2 regions of the Streptosporangium sp. G11 genome follow, and region 2 is predicted to be linked to the other one. Evidence: riboswitches for the same ligand, from Rfam matches in the RefSeq annotation. Region 2 holds a riboswitch; the other holds the start of a gene.
The links. Region 2 has a riboswitch for glycine ahead of gcvP (aminomethyl-transferring glycine dehydrogenase). Riboswitches for the same ligand answer to the same signal wherever they lie in the genome.
Positions count from the first base shown of each region.

Region 1: linked by a shared signal. The riboswitch ahead of gcvT (glycine cleavage system aminomethyltransferase GcvT) and the one ahead of gcvP (aminomethyl-transferring glycine dehydrogenase) in region 2 are both predicted to bind glycine.

Region 1 is NZ_JBPJUQ010000008.1:13-14,052, forward strand. It holds gene ACSDR0_RS10595 (Ig-like domain-containing protein) at 135-1,019, shown strand; gene ACSDR0_RS10600 (gamma-glutamyl-gamma-aminobutyrate hydrolase family protein) at 1,217-1,912, shown strand; glycine riboswitch at 1,986-2,084, shown strand; glycine riboswitch at 2,085-2,179, shown strand; gene gcvT (glycine cleavage system aminomethyltransferase GcvT) at 2,213-3,301, shown strand; gene gcvH (glycine cleavage system protein GcvH) at 3,298-3,690, shown strand; gene ACSDR0_RS10615 (L-serine ammonia-lyase) at 3,763-5,139, shown strand; gene ACSDR0_RS10620 (hypothetical protein) at 5,441-7,447, shown strand; gene ACSDR0_RS10625 (DUF6286 domain-containing protein) at 7,675-8,334, opposite strand; gene ACSDR0_RS10630 (amino acid deaminase/aldolase) at 8,484-9,677, shown strand; gene ACSDR0_RS10635 (hypothetical protein) at 10,023-10,496, opposite strand; gene ACSDR0_RS10640 (DUF3618 domain-containing protein) at 10,617-10,946, opposite strand; gene bcp (thioredoxin-dependent thiol peroxidase) at 11,058-11,522, shown strand; tRNA gene ACSDR0_RS10650 (tRNA-Leu) at 12,063-12,135, shown strand; gene ACSDR0_RS10655 (sensor histidine kinase) at 12,849-14,040, shown strand, end outside.
Region 2 is NZ_JBPJUQ010000030.1:32,709-46,748, reverse strand. It holds gene ACSDR0_RS25855 (2,3-dihydro-2,3-dihydroxybenzoate dehydrogenase) at 1-397, shown strand, start outside; gene ACSDR0_RS25850 (isochorismate synthase) at 418-1,641, shown strand; gene ACSDR0_RS25845 (isochorismatase family protein) at 1,923-2,582, shown strand; gene ACSDR0_RS25840 (hypothetical protein) at 2,825-3,226, opposite strand; gene ACSDR0_RS25835 (TetR/AcrR family transcriptional regulator C-terminal domain-containing protein) at 3,434-4,021, shown strand; gene ACSDR0_RS25830 (DUF5999 family protein) at 4,452-4,643, shown strand; gene ACSDR0_RS25825 (alpha/beta hydrolase family protein) at 4,650-5,321, opposite strand; gene ACSDR0_RS25820 (hypothetical protein) at 5,428-5,778, shown strand; gene ACSDR0_RS25815 (tetratricopeptide repeat protein) at 5,851-6,633, opposite strand; gene gcvP (aminomethyl-transferring glycine dehydrogenase) at 6,760-9,615, opposite strand; glycine riboswitch at 9,797-9,889, opposite strand; gene ACSDR0_RS25805 (MerR family transcriptional regulator) at 9,905-10,525, opposite strand; gene ACSDR0_RS25800 (bifunctional nuclease family protein) at 10,670-11,140, opposite strand; gene ftsR (transcriptional regulator FtsR) at 11,220-11,870, opposite strand; gene ACSDR0_RS25790 (FHA domain-containing protein) at 11,897-12,409, opposite strand; gene ACSDR0_RS25785 (sugar phosphate nucleotidyltransferase) at 13,081-14,040, opposite strand, start outside.

The sequences.
Region 1 (14,040 bases), on a different contig from region 2:
CGGGGCGACGTTGGAAGAGTGGACGGGGCGGGTCGGGTTTCGCGATGTGCGCCTGGACCGGACCGGTGAGGGCTTCACCGTCATCGTCAACGACACCCCGGTGTTCGTGCGTGGCGTCAGCTGGATCCCCCTGGATGATCGCCGGAACCCAGGACGACGGCACGCTCTACCCCGACTACGACGGGTTCACCGTCTACTGCCCCGGCCCGGTGTGCCAGACCGTCACCAACGCCTCGGCGATGATGCGCGGCAGGCCGGCGGTCTTCCCGCCGGTGGCCGACCACGACGCCGCCGTCACCTCCTACGGCACGGCCGTCACCGTGGACGCGACCGCCAACGGCATCGCCTACGCGGCCGGGATCCGTCCCGGCAGCCTCGACCTCGACCCCGTCACGGCCGGCCGGCAGGACACCCTCGCCACCGCCAAGGGCACCTTCGCCGCGGCCTCCGGCGAGGTCACCTTCACCCCCGCCGACGGCTTCAGCGGCCGGGCGACCGCCACCTACACCGTGCGCGACACCCTGCTGCGGCTCTCCAACACCGCCGAGATCACCGTGACCGTCAAGCCCGACGCGGGGGCCGCGATCAAACTGTTCTCCTTCGAGGAGGGAGTGCAGGGCTGGGCTCCCGCCTCCTGGCAGAGCGACGCCGGTTCCGTGGCTCACTCCGACGAGTTCGCCGGTGACGGCACCCACAGCCTCCGCGTCGACGCCACCGGCGGCGGCTGGTTCGGCGCCGCCTTCGCCGAACCGGTCGACCTGTCGGCCAAGGGAACGCTCAAGCTCGACCTGCGCAGCGACGCCGCGGGCACCTCCACCAGCGTCGCCTTCCAGACCGGCCCCGGGCACACCTGGTGTCAGTCGACGTGGGGCTACCAGAACCCCGCCACCACGGCCACGGTGGAGACCGACCTGCTCTCCGGGCTGTCATGCGCGCCCGAGGATCTGGCCGACGTCCGCGCCGTCTTCACCTGGGCCGGTCCCGGCACGTTCCACCTCGACAACATCCGCGCCGAGTAGCCCGGGTCGCGGGCGTCGCGAGAGGCGGCGCCCGCGACCACGGCCGGCGGAACATGAGAGAAACGGCGTCCACCCGTCCCCGGCGGCACGTCCCCTCGCCGCGGCCGGTAACGTGCGGCGTAGGCAAACGCTGCCAGGACACCGTGCGCAGGACGCGGTGCCAGGACATCGGTGGAAGCGCGGCGAAACAGGAGATCATGTCCCGTCCCGTCATCGGCATCACCTGTTACGTCGAGCCCGCGCGGTTCACCGTCTGGGAGACGACCACCGCGCTCCTGCCCTACGACTACGTCGACCACGTGGCCCGCGCGGGCGGGCAGCCGGTGATCCTGCCCCCCGCGGGCGACCCCGCGGCACTGGCGGGGCGCCTGGACGGGCTGATCCTGGCCGGTGGCGGGGACGTCGGCCCGGAGCGGTACGGGCAGGAGCCGCACGAGCGGACCGGCCACGTGCGGCCGTTCCGCGACGACGCCGAGCTGGGGCTGGTCCGGGCGGCGCTGGAGCGGGGCCTGCCCTTCCTGGGGATCTGCCGGGGCATGCAGATCCTGAACGTCTCGCTGGGCGGCAGCCTCCACCAGCACCTGCCCGACGTGGTGGGCCATCCGGGGCACGCCCCGGCCCCCGGCCACTACGGCAGGATGCCGGTGCGGCTCGCCCCCGGCAGCCACACCTCGAAGATCTTCGGGACCGAGACCGTGGACGTGGCCCACTACCACCACCAGGCCCTCGACCGGCTGGCCGAGGGCCTGACCGTGACCGCCCACGCCGAGGACGGCACGGTCGAGGCCGTGGAACTGGACGACCACCCGTTCGCCCTCGCCGTCCAGTGGCACCCCGAGGCCGACGACGAGTCGGCCCTGTTCGAGGCGCTGGTACGGCACGCCACCCCCTGACCGGCACGGATCGGGACCGCGAGGGGATTTCGCTCGTCCGGTGCGGGCGGTTAGGCTGGCCGGTGACACCGATGAATCCCGTGCGGGAGAGCGTCCTGACACCCAGGCCAGGACCCCTGAAGGAGCAAGCCCTCCCCGCGAACCTCTCAAGGCAAAGGACCGTGCGGGTAGGTGCCCTCTGGAAAGCAGGTCCCACGGCCTCGCCGAAGGTGAAAGTCCGGTAAAACCCGGATGAAACTCTCAGGCACCCACGACAGAGGGGGAGGATGCTCTCATCTGTCCCTTGTCTGAGGTGCGCACATGTCCCGACCTACGCCGCTGCGCGGCGTGCACGAGTCCCTCGGCGCGACGCTGACCGACTTCGCGGGCTGGCTGATGCCGCTCCGCTACGGCAGCGAGTCGGCCGAGCACAACGCGGTCCGCCAGGCGGCCGGCCTGTTCGACCTCTCCCACATGGGTGAGATCTTCGTGACCGGGCCGCAGGCCGCCGAGGCCCTCGATTACGCCCTGGTGGGCCACCTCTCCGCCCTGGAGCCCGGCCGCGCCCGCTACACGATGATCGTCGACGCCGAGGGCGGTGTGCTGGACGACCTGATCGTCTACCGGCTGGCCCCCGCCGAGTTCATGGTCGTCGCCAACGCCTCCAACTACCCCCGGGTGGCCGCCGAGCTGACCGGCCGCGCCAAGGACTTCGACGCCGCGGTGGACGACCGCTCCGAGCGATACGCGCTGGTCGCGGTCCAGGGCCCGCGCTCCGCGGAGATCCTGGGCTCACTCACCGACGCCGACCTCGACGGGCTCAAGTACTACGCCGGCCTGCCCGCCGTCGTCGCGGGCCGCGAAGCCCTCGTCGCCCGTACGGGATACACCGGTGAGGACGGCTTCGAGCTGTTCGTCGCGGCCGAGGACGCAGAGCCGGTCTGGGCCGCCCTCACCGAGGCGGGCGCGCCGCACGGCCTGATCCCCGCGGGCCTGTCCGCCCGCGACACCCTCCGGCTGGAGGCCGGGATGCCGCTGTACGGCAACGAGCTGTCGGCCGATCTGACCCCGTTCGACGCCGGGCTGGGCCGTGTGGTGAGGTTTGACAAGCCAGGCGACTTCGTCGGCCGGGCCGCCCTCGAATCGCTCGGGGACGTCCCGCCGTCCCGCCGCCTGGTCGGCCTGATCTCGGCCGGCCGCAGGGTGCCGAGGCACGGGTATCCGGTGGTCACCGATGACGGCACGGTCGTCGGCGAGGTCACCAGCGGGGCGCCCTCCCAGTCACTGGGCAGGCCCATCGCCATGGCCTACGTGGACAACGGCCAGTCGTCGGGACTGGCCGTGGACGTCAGGGGCAGCCACGAGCCGGTCGAGGTCGTCGCACTGCCTTTCTACAGGAGGAAAAAATGAGCAGCATTCCCGAGGACCTGCACTACACCAAGGAACACGAGTGGATCTCCGGCATCGATGACGGCCTGACCCTCACCGTCGGCATCACCGCCTACGCCGCCGAGGCGCTGGGCGACGTGGTCTACGTGCAGATCACCCCCGAGGTCGGTTCGACGATCACCGCCGGCGACGCCGTCGGCGAGGTCGAGTCGACCAAGTCGGTGAGCGACATCTTCGCGCCGGTGAGCGGCGAGGTCGTGGAGATCAACCAGGCCGTCGTGGACAACCCCTCGCTGGTCAACAGCGACTCCTACGGTGAGGGCTGGCTGTTCCGCGTACGTCTTGAGGGCTCCGCCGACGACCTGCTGTCGCCGGAGGAGTACGCCGCGCTCACCTCGGGTGAGTCCTAAGCCTCTCCCCCCTCGCGTCACGGTCACGCGCGTCCCTGGGCGCGCGTGGCCGTCCACGCTGGAAGGATTCAGATGACGATCAGTGTCTTCGATCTTTTCAAGATCGGAATCGGCCCGTCCAGCTCGCACACCGGCGGACCGATGGCCGCCGCCCACAAGTTCGCCCGCGGCCTTCATCAGGACGGGCTCCTGGAGAAGACCGCCCGGGTGAGCGCCATCCTGTACGGCTCGCTGGGCCTGACCGGCAAGGGCCACGGCAGCGACAAGGCCGTGCTGCTCGGCCTGTCCGGCGAGAAGCCCGAGCTTGTCGACGTCGACACGGTCGACGGGCGGCTGGCCGCCATGCGCGAGTCCGGCACCATCTCCCTGTACGGCTCCCACGAGATCCCCTTCGTCATCGGCGAGGACCTCGTCTTCGAACGCAAGATCTCGCTCCCCGGCCACCCCAACGGCATGCGCTTCGCCGCCCTGTCCGAGTCCGGCGAGACGATCCGCGAGAAGGTCTACTACTCGGTGGGCGGCGGCTTCGTCGTCGACGAGAACGCCACCGGTGCCGACCGGATCAAGCCCGACGACACCGTCCTGCCGTACCCCTTCACCACGGCCGTGGAGCTGCTCGCCCAGTGCGCGGAGACCGGGCTGTCGATCTCCGGGCTGATGCTGGAGAACGAGCAGGCGTTCGGCCGCACCGAGGCCGAGATCCGCGCCCAGCTGCTCGTCCTGTGGCAGGTCATGAGCGAGTGCGTGCGGCGCGGCATCGGCAAGGAGGGGGTGCTGCCCGGCGGCCTGAAGGTCCGCCGCCGCGCCCACCAGCTCCATCGGCAGCTGCGCAGCGAGTCGCCGGAGAAGGACTCGCTGCAGACGATGGACTGGGTCTCGCTGTTCGCCCTCGCGGTCAACGAGGAGAACGCCGCCGGAGGCCGCATCGTCACCGCGCCCACCAACGGCGCCGCGGGCATCATCCCGGCCGTGCTCACCTACTACGACCGCTTCACGAAGGACTCCGACGACGAGGGCGTGATCCGCTTCCTGCTGACCGCGGGGGCGATCGGCGTGCTGTTCAAGGAGAACGCCTCCATCTCCGGCGCCGAGGTCGGCTGCCAGGGCGAGGTCGGCTCGGCCTGCTCGATGGCCGCCGCCGGGCTCACCGAGGTGATGGGCGGGACCCCCGAGCAGGTCGAGAACGCCGCCGAGATCGGCATCGAGCACAACCTGGGGCTGACCTGCGACCCCATCGGCGGCCTGGTGCAGATCCCGTGCATCGAGCGCAACGCGGTCGCCTCGATCAAGGCCATCGCCGCCGCCAGGATCGCGATGCGCGGCGACGGCCGCCACTTCGTCTCGCTGGACAAGGCCATCAAGACGATGCGCGACACCGGCCGCGACATGCTCGACAAGTACAAGGAGACCAGCCGGGGAGGTCTCGCGGTGAACGTCATCGAGTGCTGAGCGGGGACGGAACGGCCGAGGGGCCCGGCTGCCGGGTTCCTCGGCGGGCAGGGGTTTCCGGCCGTCGGAGACCCCTGGGCGGACGGGCAGGGTCGAGGGCTCCCGGCCGTCGGAGACCCCTGGGCGGACGGGCAGGGTCGAGGGCCCCCGGCTGCCGGAGGTCCCGCGGGCGCGTGGGAGGCGAACCGCGGGTCCTTGGGGACATATAACTCGATCGCTACCAAATTTCGCATCACGTGCAGGCGCCTCCGATCACGCGCCTATGCTGGGTGGCCATGTGCGCGGGATTCGGGAGGTCGCGGTGGTAACGGGAACGCACCCGGCAAGCCGTTCCCGTCGCTCCCAGCGCTCCGCGAACCCCTCCCGCCCCGTGCGGATGCTCCGCTTCCTCGGGTCGCACTGGCTCTTCATGACCGCCCTGCTGGCGGGTGGCTTCCTGCGGGTCCTCGCCATGCTCGGCTACCGGCCCGCCCTGTGGTTCTGGGCCGACTCCTTCGTCTACCTGAACGCGGGGCTCGCCCCCCGGCCCCTGGAGTCCCGCCCGGCGGGCTACGCGCTGTTCCTGTGGATCCTCAAGCCGCTGTCCAGCGTCCCCGCGGTGGTCGTGGTGCAGCACCTGCTCGGACTGGTCGTGGCCGTCTGTGTCTACCTGCTGCTGCGCAGGCTGGGCGGGCTGCCGGGGTGGGGCGCGACGCTCGCCGCGCTGCCGGTGCTGCTGGACGCCTACCAGATCCAGCTCGAACACCTCGTCATGGCGGACCTGCTCTTCCAGTTCCTGGCGGTGCTGGCGGTCACGCTGCTGCTGTGGCGGCGGCGCCCCGCGGCGTGGGTCGCGGCGCTGGCCGGAGCACTGCTGGCCGCGGCGACCGTCACCCGCACGATCGGGCTGCCGCTGATCGCCGTGGCGCTGGTCTGCATGGTGATCCGCCGTGCCGGGTGGCGGGCGGTCGTCGCCGCGACGCTGGCCGCCGCGATCGGCCTGGGCTCGTACGCGGCCTGGTTCAGGGCCGAGCACGGCAGTTTCGCGCTGACCAGGGGAAACACCTTCCTCTGGGCCCGGACGATGACCTTCGCCGACTGCGCGCAGATCCGGCCGATCGGCCCCGAGGCGGCCCTGTGCCCCGTCGAGCCGCCGGGACAGCGTAAGGCGCCGCCCGTCTACATCTGGGACGGCGAGTCGCCGCTGAACAAGGTCAAGGGCAGCTGGGCGGAGCGCGACGCGCTCGCGGGGACCTTCGCCACCCAGGCGATCATGGCCCAGCCGCTCGACTTCCTCCGGGCGGGCATGGAGGACGCGGCCCACATCTTCGACTGGACCCGGCGCGTCTACCCGGCCCCCGGGCCGCAGAGCGCCTACGTCTTCCCCGACACCGTGCGGCCCTTCTCCTCGGGGGCCGCCTCGCAGGGCAAGACCGCCGAGCAGCTGACCGTGGCCTACCAGGGCTCGTCGGGAGCGCCGGTGATGGCCGAGCCGTACGCGGGCTGGCTGCGCGGCTACCAGGAGTACGTCTTCGTGCGGGGCCCGTACCTCGCGGTGATCCTGCTGGTCGGCCTGGTCGGCGTGCTGACGCGGCTGCGGCGGCTCGGCGGCGTGGTGCTGCTGCCCTGGGCGGCGGGGACCATGCTGCTGATCCTGCCGCCCTTCATCGCGGCCTTCGACCACCGCTATGTCGTCCCCGCCCTCCCGCTGGTCTGCCTGGCCGCCGGGCTGGCCTTCGGGGTCAGGCACAAGGAGAAGACGACCGAGGCGGCGGCCGGGGAACCGGACGAGGACCCTCCCTACGAGGGACCCGGCGACGACGACCCGGCGTACGGCCCGACGGCCGAGCGGCCGGTGTACGCGAGCCCCGTCCAGGAAACGGCGCACGGGTCGTACGACGGGCAGGCGTACCGGGCCACCTCCTACGGAGGCACCGCGTACGGGGACACGACGGAGCGGCCGGTGCTCGGCGCGACGGGCGACCGGTCCGTGTACGGAGGGACGGTCGAACGGCCGGTGTACGGAGGGACGGGCGAGCGGCCCGGGTACGGAGGGTCAGCGGCGGCGGATGTGCAGGCGGACCGCCACGCCGAGTTCTACCTCCCCGAGCGCCCGTCGGACCTTCCCCACCGCGTCCCTGTTCAGCCGGGCCACAAGCTTGCCGACGTCGGTGGCGGGCGCGCAGCCCACCCCGATTCGCAGCCGCTCGTGCCTTACGTACCTGACGCGGACACGGGTGAGCCCTTCGACTTCTTTAAGAGCGACGCCGAGCATGGCGGTCCCCGTCCCGGTCCGCCTGCCCCGCCGCCCCCATCCCGCGGCGTGTAGCAGCCACCGCGTCGCCAGGACGGCCGAAACCGCCAGCAGCAGCGCGACCAGCCAGCCCTGCCACGGATGCGCGGCCAGCCACCCGGGGAACCCCCCGCGCACGAGCCTGGCCCCGGGCGGCCGGCCGGGGATGTCGCCGCGTCCCCGCAGGAAGGCGTAGAGCCCGGCACAGACCAGCACCGCCCCGGTGACGGCCAGGCCGATCCGGTTGCCCAGGTACGGCCTCATCAGGCCCCCCGCCTGCGCAGCCGCACCACGACGTCATCCGCGCACATCGCGCCCAGGCCCGCCAGCCGGTCGCCCACCGCCGCGCCCACCCGGCGCAGCACCGGCCCGGTCCGCTCGGCGTCGGTGAACACGGTGACCTCGACGATCCGCGACGTGAGCCGGACCCGCGCCCCGTTCACCTCGTCCACCGCCTCGGCGGCCTCCCGCAGCGTGCGGCGCAGCCCGGACCTGGTGATGCCGATCACCATGTGCGGGTCTCCCGACTCCAGCGGCACCAGCCGGGTCCGCCCCGGCAGCGCGGCGAGAGCGAGCATCACCAGACCCACCGCCATGGCGAGCGTCGAGGCGGCGAACGTGGCGGGATCCGACCAGTTCCACGCGCCGACACCGTCGACGAGCCACCGGTAGGACGAGCGCGCGACCGGTGACTCCATGAGCAGGCCCACCGTCACCGAGGCCGAGACCGCCAGCACGGCGGACACCGTCAGGGCCACGAGAACACCGGCGGGGGTCCTGTCGGGCCTGAGCAACCGCACCGACCTGCGGCGGACGTCCTGGAACTGCTCGACCGCCGCCCTGCCTCCCGAGCCTCCGGTGGTGGCCCCCGTGCCGCCGCCGTTTCCCGAGCCCGCCAGGATGTCCTGGAGAGTAGTCGTCATTCGGTCATGTGTACGCGTTCCGGCAGGGCCGGGCCGGGGATCAACCGCCCACTTACGCGATCTTGGGATCCTCCTGGCGGGAGCATTGACCACCCGTCCAACAATATGAATACTGCTCATATTCGTTGGAGCCGGGTTATCCTGCGGACATGGACGACCGCCAGCGCTACGACCGGGCCACAGCGCATCTGGCCCCTCCCTTCGCCGTCCTCGACCTACCCGCCCTGCGCGCCAACGCCGAGGGAATGGTCCGCCGGGCCGGCGGCAAGCCGATCAGGGTCGTCAGCAAGTCCATCAGGTCCCGGGCCGTGCTCGAACGGATCCTCGCCATGGACGGCTTCACCGGGATCATGGCCTTCACCCTCCCCGAGGCCCTCTGGCTCGTCTCCACCGGGATGCGGGACGTGCTGGTCGCGTACCCCACCGTCGACCGCGCCGCGCTCGCCGAGCTGGCCGCCGGGCCCGTCGCGGCACGGGAGATCACGATCATGGTCGACCGGGCCGAGCACCTGGACCTCGTCGACTCCGCCGTCGCCGGAGTCCGCGACCGCCACGAGATCCGGCTCTGCCTCGACATCGACGCGAGCTACCTCGCCTTCGGCGGCCGGTTCAGGGCGGGCGCCCGCCGCTCCCCCATCCGCGAGGCCGGCCAGGCCGCCGACCTCGCCACCGAGATCGCGAAACGGCCCGGGTTCCGGCTCGTGGGCGTGATGGCGTACGAGGGACAGATCGCCGGAGTCGGCGACAACCCTCCGGGCAAGCCCGCCTTCGGCCGGGCCATCCGCCTGATGCAGGCCCGGTCCCGGCGCGAGCTGATCACGCGCAGGGGCCGGATCGTCCAGGCCGTCCGCCAGATCAGCGACCTGGAGTTCGTCAACGGCGGCGGCAGCGGCAGCATCGAGAAGACCGCCAAGGAGAGGGCCGTCACCGAGATCGCCGCCGGATCCGGCTTCTTCCACCCCCGCCTGCTCGACTTCTACCGGGGATTCACCGGCCGGCCCGCCGCCCTGTTCGCCCTGCCCGTCGTACGCCGCCCCGCCCCCGGCGTCGTCACCGTCCTCGGCGGCGGCTACCCCGCCTCCGGCGCCCCCGGCGACGACCGCCTGCCCCAGCCCTACCTGCCGTGCGGGCTGCGCTACGACTCCGACGAGGGAGCCGGAGAGGTCCAGACCCCCCTGATCGGGCAGGCCGCCGAGGACCTGCGCGCCGGTGACCGGGTCTGGTTCCGGCACGCCAAGGCGGGCGAGCTCTGCGAGCGCTTCGCGAGCCTGCACCTGATCGAGGGGGACGAGGTGGTGGACGAGGTCCCCACCTACCGAGGCGAGGGCCGCACCTTCCTCTGAACGTCTCCCTTACCGGCGTCCTGCCCGACTCCCTCGCCCGGTCCCCTCACAGGTCCCTCACCTGGCCCCTCGCCTGGTCGCCTCACCGGTCCCTCGCCTGGCCCCCTCACCGGTGTCCTGCCTGGCCCCTTACCGGTTCTCCGCCTGGGCCGCCGTCCCTCCGGCGGGGCGATCCCCCTTCAACCCGCTGCCGCGCCCGGGGCACGGCAGCGGGTCCAGGCACGCGAAACGGGCACCCGCCGCTCCACCGGCGAGTGCCCGTTCCTGTCACATCTCCGCCCCTTCCGCCGGGCACGATGGCCTGCGGTACTCCCGCGCCCGGAGGGGCCTGGCCTTCGAGAGATCTCAGAAGCCCAGGTCGAGCTCTTCCCACCTGCTGCACTTGTAGGTCGACGAGCTCCTGTACTTGACCTGGCAGGTCTTGACCCGCACCTCGCTGACGTCGTGCGCCGTGACGCGGAAACGCTTGGTGTCGTCGTAGCTGCACAGCCTGTCGCGCTTGGCGACGTCCCAGTCCTCGTCACCGGACGAGATGATCTGGACCTCGACGTAGGCGCAGCGACCGCCCTGGTGGAGGGTGCGCCTGTCACCGTCGTACAGCTCACCCACCAGCCTGAACGTGTTGTCGTCCTCTTCGTCACCCTCGACCGAGTACTCGGCCTCCAGCGTGGCCAGGCCGTTCCTGGACTCCTGCTCGAAGCTGTCGTCGAAGTCGCGCGCCGAGGACGCCGGTGTCGCGGCGAAGGCGGCCGGAGCGACCGTCAGCATGAGACCCGTGGTCGCCACCACCGCGATCGCGGCGCGAATGATGCTTTTCATGGATTTACCCCTCCCTTTCACCTACTCGCGATGTTCCGCGAACAGGAAAAAGGTCACATGAGTAAACCCCTACTCAATTCGGGGCCGCCGGCCGATCACCGGCGGCATCCGGAACCCCGCTCAGCGACGACGGCGCCGCCACAGCATGACCACCGCGCCGAGCGCCAGCACCGCCCCCACTCCGATCAGGATCGGCGCCAGGTCCGGCCGGTCGTCCGCCCACAGATCCTCGGGCTCGTCGGCGAGCTTGACCGGCTTCGGCCCCGTCACGCCCACCAGGTCACCGACCTGGGTGACGAGATGCTCCGCGTTCGCCCGGACCTTCGCCACACCGCGCGCCGCGACCCGCTTGGGGTTCACCCGGTCCGCGATGGCGTCCACCGTCTGGGCCAACTCCGCGCGCGTGCGCTCGATCTGCCGTTCCAACTCCGCGGGATCGGTGTCCGCCATGGCTCTCCTCCCCTACTCCTTGACATTGATCAGTCTGTCAGGTCCTGCCCGCCCACGGCACTTCGGACAGGCCGGTAAGTTGACCGGGGAACCATTCCTCGGAGGAACACCATGAAACTTGAGCCGGGCGACGCCGCCCCGGACTTCACGCTTCCCGCCGCCGACGGCACCACCGTGTCGCTGGAGACACACCGCGGCAAGCGCGTCATCCTCTACTTCTATCCCGCCGCGATGACCCCGGGCTGCACCAAGCAGGCCTGCGACTTCCGCGACAGCCTCGCCTCGCTGACCTCGGCCGGATTCGCCGTGCTCGGCGTCTCGAAGGACACCCCGGCCAAGCTCGCCAAGTTCGTCGAGCACGACGCCCTGACCTTCCCGCTCCTGTCCGACCCCTCCCTCGAGGTCCACAAGGCCTACGACGCGTACGGGGAGAAGACGATGTACGGCAAGACGACCGTCGGGGTCATCCGCTCCACCTTCGTCATCGACGCCGACGGCAAGATCGAGAAGGCCCTCTACAACGTGAAGGCGACCGGCCACGTGGCCCGCCTCCGCCGCGAACTCGGCCTCGACTAATACCTGTTTTTCACCATTTAACGCGATGTGAGCATGCCCCGAGAATTGTCGTCCCCATTACCTAACCTTGGGGCGTGCTCACCAAATACAAATACACCCCCGAAATGCTGGCGGAGGCCGCGGCCAACTCCCTCAGCATCGCCGACGTCCTACGCCACCTCGGCATCACCATCGCGGGCGGCAACCACGCCCACATCAGCCGCCGGCTGAAGCACCTCGGAATCGACACGTCGCACTTTCGCAGGGTCTCCCCCAACAAGGGGAAGCCCTCACCACGACGCCGTCGCCCGGAACAGGTTCTCGTCATGCGACCGGAGGGCAGCCCGCGCCCGGACCCGGGGCAGCTCAGGCGCAGCTTGATCGAGATCGGGATGCCGTACCGCTGCGCGGGATGTAGGATCGAGGGCGCCTGGCTGGGCCGGGCATTGACGCTGCAGGTCGACCACATCAACGGCGACTGGCTGGACAACAGAAAAGAAAACCTGCGTTTTCTCTGCCCGAATCGCCATTCACAAACAGAGAATTTCGCCGGAAAATCAAGGGGCCGTAGTCCAACGGTAGAGACACACGGTTTAGGTCCGTGCCAGTTCGGGTTCGAATCCCGGCGGCCCTACAAAACAATTAAAAGCCAGCCGATCAACATTAAATCAATAGACACCAGCGTGACGATATCGGCCCAGGATTCATTCTTCATAGAATATTGCCGGAGCGAAAGACGCTTCGCGTCGAGATCCGCGGTCATACGCAGAGCCATTCAATTACTGCGCGAATCCTTCCTCGAAGAGGACCGCGCCGCCGCGGCGGGTGCGGTGGGCGAGAGCGGGGATGGGGATACGGGTTCGCGTGGTTTCGTCGTGGGGAACGGCCCTGGCACGTCGCCCGCACAGGGCCCGGCCCCGTCCGGCCGCGTCGCCCGGGACGGCACGATGCTCACCGCCGAATGAAGAATTCTGGGGATCCGCCCTGGCAGCGGGCGATCGGGTTAGATCACCGGAACATCCGAGAGGGCGGGGCAGCGCCTATCCGGCATGACAACCGTCCGGCATGGCGCTATCCGGTGCGACGCCGTCCGGTTCGGCGGGGGGAAAACATCAGGTCGCGCGGCCATCCTCGTGGCCGCGCGACCCGGCGTCGTTGTGACTGATCACCACAAACTGTCTCCCTTTACTCACCCCAGAGGGCGCTCCCGGAAACCATGGTGCCCCAGAGACCGTAAAGGCCGCGTAAGCCGTGCCGAATGTGCGACCCGGCGTGCGACCTGAGTCGTACACCGGGTTCCACCTTGAGGGGGAAGGGGTCTGATCTGCGCATACATATCGTGGTGTTGTGTTCGGCAGACTACGCGCCTGGAGCGGGCGCCATCCCAGGATCACGGACGCCCTGTGGCTGACTCCGTTCCTGCTGGTCTCGCTGCTCAACGTCTGGACCATCGGAGTGATCGATCTGGTGGCCTGGGGGGCGGAGAGGCTCGGGCTGTGGGGGTTCGCGGGGCTGACGCTGCTGCTGTTCGTGCCGCTGTTCTGGTTGCGCGAGCGTCCCGTCGCGGTCTTCGCGATCATCTCGCTGACCTCCTTCCTCCAGTGGCTCCTGGGGGTGCAGACCCTGTTCTTCAACGTCTCCGTGCTCGTCGCCATGTACGGCGTGGCGTCGAGGCGCCCGCTGCGCTGGGCGGTCGGTGCGGGGCTGGTGGTGGAGCTGGGGTTGTTCCTGGTGTTCGGGCGGGTGCCTCAGGGGCTTGACCTGAGTGCCTTCGCCACGGCCTCGGCGTTCGCGGTGGCGATCTGGATGGCGGGGATCTACGCGAACACCCGCCGCCGTTACCTGGAGGGTCTGGAGGAGCGGGCCGAGCGGGCGGAGCGGGAGCGTGATCAGCAGGCCAGGCTCGCGGCGGCCGCGGAGCGGGCGCGGATCGCCCGTGAGCTGCACGACGTGGTCGCGCACAACGTGAGTGTGATCATCGTTCAGGCCGACGGTGCGGGGTACGCGATCGACAGCGATCCCGAGCAGGCGCGCCGGGCGATGGAGGCGGTCTCGGCCACGGGGCGCAGGGCGCTGGCGGAGATGCGGCGGATGGTGGGCGTGTTGCGGGCCGACGGTGTCCAGGAGGAGTACGCTCCGCAGCCGAGCCTGTCGCAGCTGGACGGTCTGGTGGCGCAGGTGCGGGAGTCGGGGTTGCCGGTGGAGTTGCGGGTGTCCGGCGTTCCCCGGGAGCTTCCCGAGGGGGAGCAGCTGACGGTTTACCGGATCGTTCAGGAGGCGCTCACCAATACCCTCAAGCATGGCGGTCCGGACAGCAGGGCCACGGTCGAGATGGAGTACGGCGTGCGGGAGTTGCTCTTGCGGGTGACCGACGACGGTCGCGGTGCCGCGACGCCGGAGCGCGAGGGCGGGCACGGCCTGGTCGGCATGCGGGAGCGGGTCGCGCTGTTCGGCGGGAGCCTGGAGGCGAGGCCCGTTCCCGGTGGCGGGTTCCAGGTGGTGGCGCGGTTGCCGATCGGCGATACCGGGGCGGGTCGGG
Region 2 (14,040 bases):
CGCCGTCGCCCGCCGCATGATCCCCCGCGGCGGCGGGACGATCGTCACGGTGGCCTCCAACGCCGCGGGCGTGCCGCGCGTCGGCATGGCGGCGTACGCGGCGTCCAAGGCCGCCGCGGTCATGTTCACCCGGTGCGCCGGGCTGGAACTCGCCCGCCACGGCATCCGCTGCAACGTGGTCTCACCCGGATCGACCGACACCGCCATGCAGGCGGGACTCGATCCCCGCGCGGTGCTGATGGGAGACCCCTCCTCCTACCGCGTGGGCATCCCGCTGGGCCGGCTGGCCGACCCCGAGGACGTCGCCGAAGCCGTGATCTTCCTGGCCTCGGACCGTGCCCGGCACATCACCATGCAAGACCTGTACGTGGACGGCGGCGCCACGCTCAGGGCCTGAGATCCCCCGAAAGGTCAGCCTTGACTATCGCATACGAGGCGGTTAGCGCCACCGAGCTTCTCGACGAGTACCGGCCGGGTTCCTCATCGATCTTCTCCTCTCCCCGGCACACCCTTCTCGCCGGAGGCGTCGCCGACGTGGTGGCGCCCGCCTGGACCATGCGGGAGCTGGCCGAACGCGTACGCGAGCACCGCGACCTGGTCGTCGGCGCGATCCCGTTCGACGACCCCGCCTCGGCACGGCTGATCACCCCGGTGCGCGCGCGCTGGGCCGACCCTTTCATCTCGGGCGAACCGCCACCCCGCGAGGCCACGCGGCCGTGGCGGATCACCCCCGTCCCCACCCCCTCGGACCATCTGGAGGGCGTACGGCGGGTGCTGGAGCTGCTCGGCACGGGCGCGGTGGAGAAGGTGGTGCTGGCCAGGTCGCTGGAGCTGACGAGGCCGGAGCCGGTCGACATCGCCGCGATGGTCCGGCGCCTGGCGGTCCGCGACCCGCACGGCCACGTCTTCGCGGTCGACCTTCCCGGCGGGCGGACCCTGGTGGGCGCCAGCCCCGAACTGCTGGTCTCCAGGGACGGGCCCGCCATCGTCGCCAACCCGCTGGCCGGCTCCGCCGCGCGCAGCGCCGACCCGGTGGAGGACCGCCGCCGGGCGGCGGCGCTGCTCTGCTCGGCCAAGGAGCAGCACGAGCACGCGGTCGTGGTCCAGGCCGTGGCCGCCGCGCTCGCCCCGCACTGCCGGGCGCTGAGCGTCCCGGCCGAGCCATCGCTGATCTGTACCTCGACCATGTGGCACCTGTCCAGCAGGATCACCGGGCGGCTCGGCGATCCGCGCACCACCGCGCTCGACCTGGCCGTCGCCCTGCACCCGACCCCCGCGGTCTGCGGGACGCCCGCCCTCGCGGCCCGCGCCGCGATCGCCCGCATCGAGCCCTTCGACCGGGGCTTCTACACCGGCATGGTCGGCTGGTGCGACGTCTCGGGAAACGGCGAGTGGGCGGTGGCGATCCGCTGCGCCGAGGTGACCGGCGACGGCATCCGGCTGTTCGCCGGCGGCGGGATCGTCACCGGCTCGGTCCCCGAGGAGGAGCTGGCCGAGACCTCCGCGAAGTTCCGCACCCTCCTGCAGGCCCTCGGCCTGGCCCCGGACCTCGACGTGGACCTGGACCTGGACACGAACGCGGTTTCCGGCATGGGAGCCGTCGCCGTCACCGGGGAGACGCCAGGGAGAGGACAGGCGTGACCGGCATCCCCCCGGGCCTGACGTCCGGCCCATGAACGCGGGGAACCTCCCGCCCTCCCGCTTCGGAGCCCCGGAACCTCCGGCTCCGAGGCTCCCGGAACACCGGCGCCTCACCCGGAGCGGGACCGGCCGCGGGCGAGGCGCCCGGCCGGGCCGTGCCCGCGCGGGCCCCGCCGGAGCACCCGCGCCACCGGGGACCGATGGGGCCGGTGAGACCCGCCGCGCCCGGTGACACCCCCAGCACGTCGAGACGCCGACAGAAAGCAGAAGGAGAGGCAGTCGTGGCCATACCCGCTATCACCCCCTATCCGATGCCCCGCGAGGACGAGATGCCCGTCAACCGCGTCTCCTGGACACCGGACGCCCGCCGGGCGGTGCTGCTCGTCCACGACATGCAGAACTACTTCGTGAACGCGTTCGCGCCGGGAACCTCGCCGATCGTGGAACTGGTCTCGGCGATCACCGGTCTTCGCGAGACGGCCTGGGAGCTGGGCGTCCCGGTGGTCTACTCGGCCCAGCCCGGCGGGCAGACCTCGGCCCAGCGAGGCCTGCTGGAGGACTTCTGGGGGGCCGGGGTCGGTGCCGACCCGAGCGCCCAGGAGATCGTCGCCGCGCTCACCCCCGGCCCGGACGACATCAGGCTCACCAAGTGGCGCTACAGCGCCTTCCACCGCACCCCGCTGCGCGCCCTGCTCGCCGAGCAGGGACGCGACCAGCTCATCGTCACCGGCATCTACGCCCACATCGGCTGCCTGATGACGGCCTGCGACGCCTTCATGGGTGATGTCGAGGTGTTCTTCGTCGCCGACGGGGTGGCCGACTTCTCCGCCGAGCACCACCGGATGGCCCAGACCTACGCGGCCGAGCGGTGCGCGGCGGTCCTGCCCGCCGTCCGCGTCCGGCGGCTGCTCGCCGCCTCGGCCGCGCACGCCGCCCGCTGAGCCGGAAGCCCGGCCGGGCTTTCGGCTCAGCGGGACCGGGCCCGCGGGCGAGGAACGGCGAAAGGAGCAGGCCGTCGCCGGAAAACCCGCGGGCGAGGACCGGCGGACGGAGCGGGCCGTCACCGGAGGGAAAACCCGCGAGGAGAGCCCCGCGCGAGGAACGGCGAAAGGACCGGCGGACGGAGCAGGCCGTTCCCGGAGGGAAACCCGCGAGGAGAGCCCCGCGGGTGAAGGTCAGGAGGTCAGCGGGCGGAGGCGGTGACCGGGCGCGGGACCCTGGGGATGCCGGTCAGCCGGTTCTGCTCGCGAAGGGTGCGCAGGCGGTTGACCTCGGCGGTCCACTCGGCGCCCTTCGGGGTGGCCCTGCCCTTGCGGCGGCGGATCCGGTCGTCGTACGACTTGATCCCGAACGTCGCGCGCTGGTTGGCCTCGGCCGCGCGCAGGGCCTCGGTGAGCGCCCTGTCGAAGGCCAGCCCGGCGGCCCGCAGCTCCTGCACGGGGGCCGCGGCGGCCTGCGCCCGGCGCACCTCGGCCTCCGCCTCGCGCGCCTTCTCCAGAAGCTCGGGGAAGCTCTTCCCGACCTCCTGGTCAGCGTGGTGACGAACCTCCGCCTCCCGGCTCACGCGCGGTCGGAAAAACGCCATCTTCTTCCCTCTCTCACCGGTCGCCGGGTCTCCTCCGGCAGATCACCGCTCGTAGCCTACGCGCTCCGCCCCCGCCCCACACACTCAGGGACCGGACCTCCCGCGAAGCGGCCCGGCCCACCGCGCGGCGGCGTCGCCGGCGAACGTTCCCTCCGTCCGGCGCGTCGTCCTTTACGCAGTAAGGTGAGCGGTGGCAGGATGCCACCCATGCCTGCCAAGCGACCGCCCGTCCCGCTCTCCAGGGAGCGCATCATCGACGCCGCCCTCCACATCGCCGACGGCCAGGGGCTCCGGCGCCTGACGATGCGGCGGCTGGGCGACGCGCTCCAGGTGGAGGCGATGGCCATCTACCACCACCTGCCACGCGGCAAGGACGCCCTCATGGACGCGCTGGCCGAGCACGTCACCACCGTCCACGCCGAGCCCGGCGAGAGCTGGCAGGAGAGCGCGAGGGCCTGGTGCCGGGCGAGCCGGGCCGCACTGAGGGAGCATCCCGGAGTGCTGGCCCTGGCCCTGACCAAGCCTCCGAGGGGCAGGGCGGCGATCGCGATCAGGGAGCAGACCGACCAGCTGGCCGAGGCGGGCCTGGCCGACGCGGCGGGGGCGGTACGGGCCCTTCGGGCCTACGTCTTCGGCGCCGTGGCGGTGGAGGTGCAGCAGTCGGGCTGGGCCGAGCCCTCGGGAGACGAGGACGAGCCCTGGCGTCCCCCCTCCAGGGGAGGCGGCGCCCCCGGGGCGGACACCGACTTCGAGCACGGCCTGGACGCACTCCTGACCGGGCTGGGCGCACGATGAACGCAGGGGGCCGGTAAGGGGTGGTCAGGGGGGTGCGGGAAACCCGTATCGGCGCACGTCAGCAACTTGTAACCGATCGTTTACCCGCTTGGCGGCGTGTTGCACTTGGTCGAATATCCTTATATGAGGCATGCTGTGTTATAGGTCACATCCCCTGATAAAGCCCTGACGGACTGACCCTCTACCAGTTCCTAAACAGTCCTAACGGGCTATGTCGCCGAGGTGCGATCGATCGCACACTTGATCTGCTTGATGTGCGGTCCTCGGTCTGTTAGGGGGCCGCATGGCCATATATCACAACATTCAGATGCTCGTCCCCGTCATACGTGGGAACGGAGACCCATCGGTGACGGTGCCGCCGGATGTCCGATGCCCACCCGTGCCCGGCGTGACCCGGGCGAGCCGACACGAGAGATCCGGAGGCACGCCGATGTGCCCGCACGAGCCGTCCTGTCCGTCCGCCGACGCGCTGGACCGCGAAGCCGCCCGCACCATGGCGGCCCACCCCGAGCAGGGCTGGAGCCTGCTCTGCAACGGTGTGGTGCTGTTCGACGACACCGGCGAGCTTCTCCCCGACGGTGCCGTCATCGAGCCGCACCGGCCACTGGCCGGCGTCGTCTGAGGACCGTCACACCCGACCGGTCACGCTGAGCGGGTGCGCCGGGCCAGGCCTCATCCTCGTGTCGAGCCACTCGGCGACCACCTCGCCCACCCTGGCGGGATTCCTCCCGAGGTCGTGACCCTCCCCCGGCAGCACCACCAGGCGCGCGGCATCCGCCGCCTCGGGCACGCCGAACGGGTCACGGTCTCCGTTCACCACCAGCACGTCCACACCCGCCGCGCGCAGCTCCCCGGCGCGTGACCGCTCCGGCTTCCCCGGCGGGTGCAGGGGGAACGCCAGCGCGACGACCGCGCGGGCCCCGACCCTCCCGGCCGTACGGCACGCGACCCTGGCCCCGTTGCTCCGCCCGCCCTGCGCCAGCGGCAGCCCCGGATAGCGCCCGCGCAGTCCGGTCACCAGCGTCTCCCACGCCTCGTCCTGCTTGACCGCCGACCCCGGCGCGCGGGCCCCGCGCACGCGAAACGGCTGGAGCACCCGCGCGACCGTCCCGCCGATCGCCGTCACGGCGTCCCGTACGGCCAGCAGGTCGGGGGCGTCCACTCCCCCGGCCGAACCGTGGGTGAGCACCAGCAGGAAGCGCGGGGCGGCCACCTCGTCGATCTCCACCAGAGCCGGGCCGTGCGGGGTCGTGATCTCCAGGGGCGGGGCCGCGCCCGCCGGGAGCCGGGATTCCGGCATGGCCCCCGGGGTGGAGGAGCCGGCGGGGGAAATGGACTCGGAGGTGGACACGGATCTCGTCCTAATGACTGATGCCTGGCGGCGGGACGGCGGGAACAATCGAAGCGTGCAGGACTATCAAGATATCCGCCAGGACATGCGCGCCACCGTCGAGGCCCGGCGCGACCTCGGCCCGGAGTACGAGACCGCCCTCATCGAGTCGTTCGTGTCACGCCTCGACGCGACCATCGCCCAGCGGGTGCGCGTCGAGATGCACGCCGCCGGGGTGCCCGGGGTCAAGCCGCGTAAGAGCACGAACTCCTCGATTCCGATCGCCCTCGGTTCGATGGGCATCGGGATCCCGCTCACCGGCATCGCGGCGCACACCTCCGGCACCGCCGGACTGCTGCTGGCCTGGGGCGGGATCGTCGCGATCAACTTCGCCCACGCCCTGAGCCGCTGGCGGGAGCGCGACTGACACCCGCCGGGCCCCACCCGGAACACCGCGGCCCGGCCCCGGAGGTTTCAGGGCCTTGGACATTCCAGGGCCTCAGAGGTCCCGGTCGAGGCGGAGGCGGACCTCTCCGGCGAGATCCTCGTCGGCGCTGTCCAGGCCGTAACGCCACACGCGCTCGGCGTCCTCGTCGCGCCCCCTGAGCGGGAGCGTGCGGGCCAGGAGCTCGATGGCCAGCGCGCCGGTCTCGACGTCGCCGCCCTCCTCGATCGCACCGGAGAACTCGGCGCAGGCCAGCTCCAGATGAGCGATGCCGAGCATCACCCGCAGCCTCGCCACCTCGGCCGCGTCGGGCACCGAGAGCGCCTCCAGGAGCACCTGGGCGGCCTCTCCCGGCTCCCCCTCCTCCAGGAGCGCCTCCGCCAGCCGCTGAGCGGCACGAGGAGCGATCTCCGGGTCGGCGGTGGCCAGCGCGTCGCGCAGCGACCGCTCGGCCTCCTCCTCGCTCGTGGCGAGCCTGGCGAGGGCCATGTGCGCCAGCGGGACGTAGGCGGGGTGGCCGACGCCCAGCGCGGCCTGCCAGGCGGCGCGGGCCTGGTCGGCCAGGTCCTCCCGCTCGAAGCTTCCCGCGAGCAGGCAGGCGGCCTGGGCGGCGAACTCGGGGTGCCCGGTCGCCAGCGCGGCGCGCGCGGCCGCGCGGGAGCCCGTCACGTCTCCGCTCTCCTCCAGCACCACCGCGAGACCCACCGCCGCCTGGGCCCGATCGGGCTCGGCGGGATCGGCGACCAGCTCGGCGAAGATCGTGGCTGCGCCCTCGAGATCGCCGGACTCGGCCAGTCTTCGCGCGGTGTCCAAGGGACGGGTGTCCACCTCAGGCATGCATGATCCTTCCGGATACGGAGACGCCCCGAGCCTAACGACTCGGGGCGCCGTCCGTCCTCCCGCATTCCCCGCGGATATCACGGTTCGCACGGCCTTTTGGGCCCCGGCGGGGCCCGGCGGGGATCAGTCCTCGTACGCCTCAAGGGGAGGGCAGGAACAGACCAGGTTGCGGTCGCCGTAGGCCTGGTCGATGCGGCGGACCGGCGACCAGTACTTGCCCTCGCGCACCGACGGCAGCGGATAGGCCGCCTCGGTGCGGGTGTAGGGGTGGCCCCACTCGTCGGCGACGAGGCTGTCGGCCGTGTGCGGGGCGTTGCGCAGCGGGTTGTCGGTCTTGTCGTACGCGCCGGAGGCGACCTTCTCGATCTCCTCGCGGATCGCGATCATCGCCTCGCAGAACCGGTCGAGCTCCGCCAGGTCCTCGCTCTCGGTCGGCTCGATCATCAGCGTGCCGGCCACCGGGAAGGACATGGTCGGGGCGTGGAAGCCGTAGTCGATGAGGCGCTTGGCCACGTCGTCGACCGTCACGCCGGTCTCCTTGGTGATCTGGCGCAGGTCCACGATGCACTCGTGGGCGACGAGGCCGCCGCGGCCGGTGTAGAGGACCGGGTAGTGGGGGCTGAGCCTGCGGGCCAGGTAGTTGGCCGACAGGATGGCCTGCTCGGTGGCCGCCTTCAGGCCGTCGGCGCCCATCATCCGGATGTAGGCCCAGGAGATGGGCAGGATGCCCGCGGAGCCGTACGGGGCGGCCGAGACCGGGCCCACCGCGCTGCCCTCGCGCAGCGGGTGACCGGGCAGGTAGTCGGCCAGGTGCGCGCGGACCGCGACAGGGCCGACGCCGGGGCCGCCGCCGCCGTGCGGGATGCAGAAGGTCTTGTGCAGGTTGAGGTGGGAGACGTCGGCCCCGAACTCCCCGGGCCTGGCCAGGCCGACCAGCGCGTTGAGGTTGGCGCCGTCGACGTAGACCTGGCCGCCGGCCTCGTGCACCAGCTCGCAGATCCGGACGATCGTCTCCTCGTACACGCCGTGCGTGGACGGGTAGGTCACCATGATCGCGGCAAGCTGGTCTCGGTGCTTGCCGATCTTCGCGACGAGGTCGTCGACGTCCACGTTTCCCTTGTCGTCGCAGGCGACGACGGCCACGCGCATACCCGCCATCACGGCGCTCGCGGCGTTGGTGCCGTGCGCGGACGAGGGGATCAGGCAGACGTCGCGGCCCGACTCGCCGCGCGCGGTGTGGTAGGCGCGGATCGCCAGAAGCCCGGCGAACTCGCCCTGGGAGCCGGCGTTCGGCTGGAGCGACACGGCGTCGTAGCCGGTGACCTCGGCCAGCCAGCGCTCCAGCTCCCCGATCAGCTCGATGTAGCCCGCGGCCTGGTCCTCGGGCGCGTAGGGGTGCAGCCCGGCGAACTCCGGCCAGGTGATCGGCTCCATCTCGGTGGTCGCGTTGAGCTTCATGGTGCAGGAGCCCAGCGGGATCATCGACCGGTCGAGCGCGATGTCCTTGTCCTGGAGCCTGCGCAGGTAGCGCAGCATGGCCGTCTCGGAGCGGTGGCTGTGGAAGACCGGGTGGGTCAGGTAGTCGCTGACGCGCGCCAGCGCGGCGGGCAGCGCGTCGTGGGCGGCGGCGTCGAGGTCGGCCAGCACGGTGCCGCTGACCTCGAAGGCGGCCAGGACCTGCTCCAGGTGGAGGAGCTCGGTCTTCTCGTCGCAGGTGACGCCCACGTGGTCGGCGTCGACCAGGCGCAGGTTGACGCCGTTGTCGCGGGCCGTGGCGACGATCCCCGCGGCGCGGCCGGGGACCCTGGCGAGCACGGTGTCGAAGAAGGTGTCGTGCACGATCTCGACGCCGCCCTGGCGCAGGCCCTCGGCGAGCACGACGGCGTGCCGGTGGGTGCGCCGGCCGATCCTGCGCAGGCCCTCGGGGCCGTGGTAGACGGCGTACATGCCGGCGATCACGGCGAGCAGCACCTGCGCGGTGCAGATGTTGCTGGTGGCCTTCTCGCGGCGGATGTGCTGCTCGCGGGTCTGCAGCGCGAGCCGGTACGCGGGGCGCTGGTCTGCGTCCTGGGAGACGCCGACCAGGCGGCCCGGCAGCTGGCGCTGGAGGCCGTCGCGGACCGCCATGTAGGCGGCGTGGGGGCCGCCGAAGCCGAGGGGGACGCCGAAGCGCTGCGAGGAGCCGACCGCGATGTCGGCGCCGAGCTCGCCGGGGGCGGCCAGCAGGGTGAGGGCCAGCAGGTCGGCGGCGGCGACCACCTGGGCGCCGCGCGCGTGGGCGGCGTCGGCGATGGCGCGGAAGTCGCGGACCCTGCCGCTGGCGCCGGGGTACTGCACGAGCACCCCGAAACACTCGGGGAGCTCGGCGGTGAAGTCGCTCTCGACCAGCTCGATGCCGAGCGGCTCGGCGCGGGTGCGCAGCACCGCCTTGGTCTGCGGCAGCGCGTCGGCGTCGACCACGAAGACCTTCGAGGGGACGCGGCCCGCGCGGCGGGCCAGCGTCATCGCCTCGGCGGCGGCGGTGGCCTCGTCCAGCAGGGAGGCCCCCGCGACGTCGAGGGCGGTCAGGTCGGAGACGACGGTCTGGAAGTTGATCAGGGCTTCCAGGCGGCCCTGGGAGATCTCCGGCTGGTAGGGCGTGTACGCGGTGTACCAGCCCGGGTTCTCCAGGAGGTTGCGGCGGATGACGCCCGGGGTGATCGTGTCGTGGTAGCCCAGACCGATCATCGAGGTGAGCACGGTGTTGCGACCGGCGAGGACCCGCAGCTCCGCGAGGGCCTCGGACTCCCCGGCCGCCGGGGGCAGGTTCAGCCGCCCCGAGGAACGGATCGCCTCGGGCACGGCCACCGCGACCAGGTCGGCGACGGAGGCGAATCCGACCGCCTCCAGCATGCGGGTCTGGCCGGCGTCGTCCGGCCCTATGTGGCGGGTCGCGAACGGCGGGGAGCTGAGCTCGCTGAGCGATGACAGGTCGGTCATTGGTGAAGCCTCCCGGGACGGGGTGGAGACCGGCGCTGGGCGCGGGCGTATGCCTGGTCTCCCCCTCTGTCATCACGACCGTCCTCACGCGTCGTGACCTGAGAGCTTCACCTGCCCTTGACGGGAGGCTTGCACCGTCGGTGAGTCGCGCCTGGCGAGCGCGCCTGCTTTCCAGAGTTGCCTCGTCCGTGCGGTACCGGGTGCCTGAGAGATTCCGGGGAGGTTGCTCCTTCGGCGCCCCGATCGCGGTCGGGGTCTCTCCCGCACAGGGTCAGTGGCAAGTCCGAGTTTACCCGGTTCGTCGTGCTCTGCGACGGCGGGCCAGCTCATCGGCCTGATGATCGCCTAAAGGGCCCTCGCCCGACTCCGCACGTTCGCCGGGCAGATCCGCGAGGGAGCCCTCCACCTCCTGCCACACCCGTCCCAGTGCTATGCCGAAGACTCCCTGACCGCCCTGGAGCAGGTCGATGACCTCGTTGGGCGAGGTGCACTCGTAAACGCTCACCCCGTCGCTCATCAGGGTGATCTGGGCCAGGTCGTTGACGCCCCTGTCGCGCAGGTGCTGCACGGCGATACGGATCTGCTGGAGGGAGACGCCGGTGTCGAGGAGTCGCTTGACGACCTTGAGGACCAGGATGTCGCGAAAGCCGTACAGCCGCTGGGAGCCGGAGCCGTGGGCGGCTCTCACGGTGGGCTCGACCAGGCCGGTGCGCGCCCAGTAGTCGAGTTGCCGGTAGGTGATGCCGGCCGCGGAACAGGCCGTGGGGCCCCTGTAGCCGATGTCGGCGGGCACCTTCACCGGTTGCCCGTCGAACAGCAGACCCTCTTCACCCGCGCGCTGACGTGCCGACTGGCGCCGTTCCGGGTCATCCTGATCGGCGTTTCTACCCTCGCCGCTGCTGACCGCCACGCGGACCTCCGGCTTTCTCTCATCCCACGGCCTGATCTGGGGGTTTACGCACGACCGCAGGTTTCACTTGCACCGTAGGACTGGGGCCAAGTCCAGTCAACGACCCCACTCGGCGCGTCGTGAAGCGTAAATGCACCGAAATTCCTACCCCGCGCGGCCGAAGTCCTCGGGCGTGATCGTGTCAAGGAACTCCCTGAACTTCTCCACCTCGTCCTCCTGGTCGTCGGGGATGATCACCCCCGCCTCCCGGACCACATCCTCACTCGCGAAGATACGTGCGCCGGTACGAAGTGCCAAGGCGATCGAGTCCGAGGGACGCGCGCTCACCTCGACCCCGTTGGAGAACACGAGATCCGCGAAGAAGATGCCGTCGCGCAGGGCGACGATGTTGACCGTGCTCAGCCGGACTCCGAGCCCCTCGAGCACGTCCCGGAACAGGTCATGGGTGAGCGGCCGGGGTGGTGGTTCCTCGGCCTGGGCCATGGCGATCGCCGTGGCCTCCGTCATGCCGATCCAGATAGGTAGGTAACGCTCCCCATGTGTCTCTTTCAGCAAGACGATCGGCTGGTTGGAGGGCATCTCAACTCGAACGCCCACGACCTCCATCTGCAACACGGGCTGCTCCGTCTTCGCTGGATTCCGACCGGTTTGTTCAACGTAACACTCGTGGGGGTACGAGTGCCTGGTCAGGTTCTCACCGGCCCAGGGCCCCACGAACGCCGGAACGCAGCAGCGAGGCGTGCAATTCCAGCAGCAGGCCGGAAATCTCCCTCGCCGTCTCGTCGGCCTGGTCGATCGCGCCCGGTCCGCGGCGGCGCAGCAGCGGGGCGACGGCCTGCTCCACCAGGCCCGCCTCGCGCTCGGCCGCGGCCTTGACCGCCCGCAGGTGGCGGGCGCGCAGGCCGAAGGCGGCCAGGGCTCCGACGCTGCGGGCCACGGCCAGCGCCTCGGCGTCGTAGTAGCGGGCCACCGCGGCCAGCAGGCCGTAGTCCTCCAGCTCGGCGAGGGTCTCCTCGTCGAGCTCGGCGGCGGCCAGCAGCTCCTCGCGGGTGAGCCTGATCTCGGGGGGCGCGTCGTCGGGGACGGCACGCGGCCGGGCGGCCGGACGCTCCTCGCGGTCGGCCGCCTCCAGATGATCCTTGATCACACGCAGCGGCAGGTAGCGGTCACGCTGCTCGCTGAGGATGTAACGGAGCCGCTCGACGTCGGCGTAGGTGAACTTGCGATAACCGGAGGGACTGCGCTCCGGCTCGATCAACCCCTCGCCCTCCAGGAAACGAATCTTGGAGATGCTGACGTCGGGGAACTCGCCCTGCAGGAGAGCGAGCACCTCCCCGATGCTCATGTGCGCACGAGCGGCCTGCGAGCTCATCATCCTCCAGCGGCACCGCGGGTGAGGAAGACGAGGCGGAACTTGCCGATCTGCACCTCGTCCCCGCCGTACAGCGGGACCTCCTCGATGCGCTCGCGGTTCACGTACGTGCCGTTCAGGCTGCCGACGTCGCGAACGGTGAAGACCCCGCCGCCGCGCCGGTAGAACTCCACGTGGCGGCGCGAGACCGTGATGTCGTCGAGGAAGATGTCACTCTCGGGATGGCGGCCCACGGTGGTGAGATCACTGTCGAGCAGGAATCGGCTGCCGGCGTTGGGACCGCGCATCGCGACCAGCAGCGCGGTGCCCGGGGGCAACTGCTCGACGGCCTGCCGTTCGGCGAGAAGCGTCTCACCTGTCTCCGCCTCGTAGGCCTCGATCCCGGAGAGGGAGATCGTCGATGTGCTGTCTCCGGGGGTCTCGGCTTTGGTAAGCGGCGACCCGCATCGTGAACAGAAACGGGCATCCTCAGGATTGGCATGACCGCACTGCGTGCAGTAGACGCTCGGCATCGATCGGCTCGGCCTCCTACCGCGAAGACGCGGCAACGGTGCTCAGTGATGCGCGCGCCTCGCTTCTTCGCTTCTCAAGGGTTTTCTCGGACTGCGAATGCCGCAACATACAGTGATGAGGCGCGAAGGTCAAGGCTGACGCTGAACCGCGGGTACGGTCGGTGACAAAGTTACAGTGGGGTACTGTCCCCGGTCCATGGCGCCGCGCTGTGTTTGTCGCAACCACTCGGCGTTTGTCGCGATCACTCGGCCAGAAACCCTCATCCGGCTCCTTTCCCGCCCGGCCCGCGGTTTCCCGCTCGCGGCCTCCCCGCCCGGCCCGGAGCCCTCTTTTCGGCTCTTTCCCCCTCACGCGGCCTCCGCCCGCCCGGGGCCCTCGCCCTTTACCGGATTCCCTGGATTCCCTGGGTTCCCCGCTCTCCCGCTTCCCCGTTCTCCCGCTTTCTCGCCGGGCTGGAGTTCTCATCCCCGCCCTTTCCCGCCCGGCCCGCGGTCCCGCTCGCGGCCTCCCCGCCCGGCCCGTGGTCCCCGCCCAGGGCCTCCCGCCGGGCCCCGGCTTCCAGAGCCTTCCCGCCCGGCCCGGAGCCCGCCGCTCAGGGCCTCCCACCCCGCGCCCGGGCCCGAGGGTTCACGGCCTCCTCTCGCGCCTCCTGCGGCACCGGCCGGGCCCGTCAGCCGCCCGCGGCCTCCTCGACCACCCGCGCCCAGTGCTCGATCAGGGTCTGCGCGGAGTCGACGTCGAACCCCTCGGCCCACAGGTGGGTGACCGCCTCCGTCGGGTCGGGCAGCACCAGGGTCCAGCTGCCGTCCTCGGCGACGACCCGCACCCCGTCGGTGGTGTCGATGCGGTAGTGCTCGGCGGCCTCGATGACCGAGCGCATCACCGCGCCCTTGGCCGCCCACGGGGTCGGCACGGTCCGGCGCAGCAGCTTGGCCTCGGGAATCCTGGCGTCGATCTGGCTGAGCGAGAGCCGGGTCCTGGCGACCAGGCCCAGCAGGCGCAGGAACACCGCCAGGCCGTCCACCGTGGGCCCGAACTCGGGCACGATGAAGCCGCCGCGCCCGTCGGCCGCGAAGATCATCTCTGGTCCTCTGGCGGCGGCGGTGAGCGCGTCGATCGCGGTGGAGGTCCACTCGGCCTGGACGCCGTGGAACCTGCAGACCTGCTCGGCCACCCGGGTGGTGGTGACCGGCAGCGCCACCCTGCCGCCGCGCCGCTCGGCGGCGACCAGGTCGAGCACCACCAGCAGGGCGCGCTCCTCGCTGATCAGCTGGCCCATCTCGTCCACCAGCGCGACCCGCTCCCCCACCGGGTCGAAGCGCACCCCGAAGGCCGCCCTGGAGGAGCTGACGAGCTCCGACAGGCGCTGCAGGTCGCGGCGGCGCTCGGCGAGCGTCTCGGTGGGCGAGGCGTCGTCCAGCCGGTTGTTGACGGTCAGCACGTCCACCCCGACCCGGCCCAGCAGGCTGGGCAGCACCAGGGAGGAGGTGCCTCCGGCGCAGTCGACCACGACCTTCATGTCGGCGTCGCGCACCCCGCTGATGTCGACCAGGCGCAGCAGCTCGTGCGTGTAGTCCTCCACCGCCCTGGCGGGGAAGCTCAGCTCGGCGATCTCCCCGGGGAAGGCACG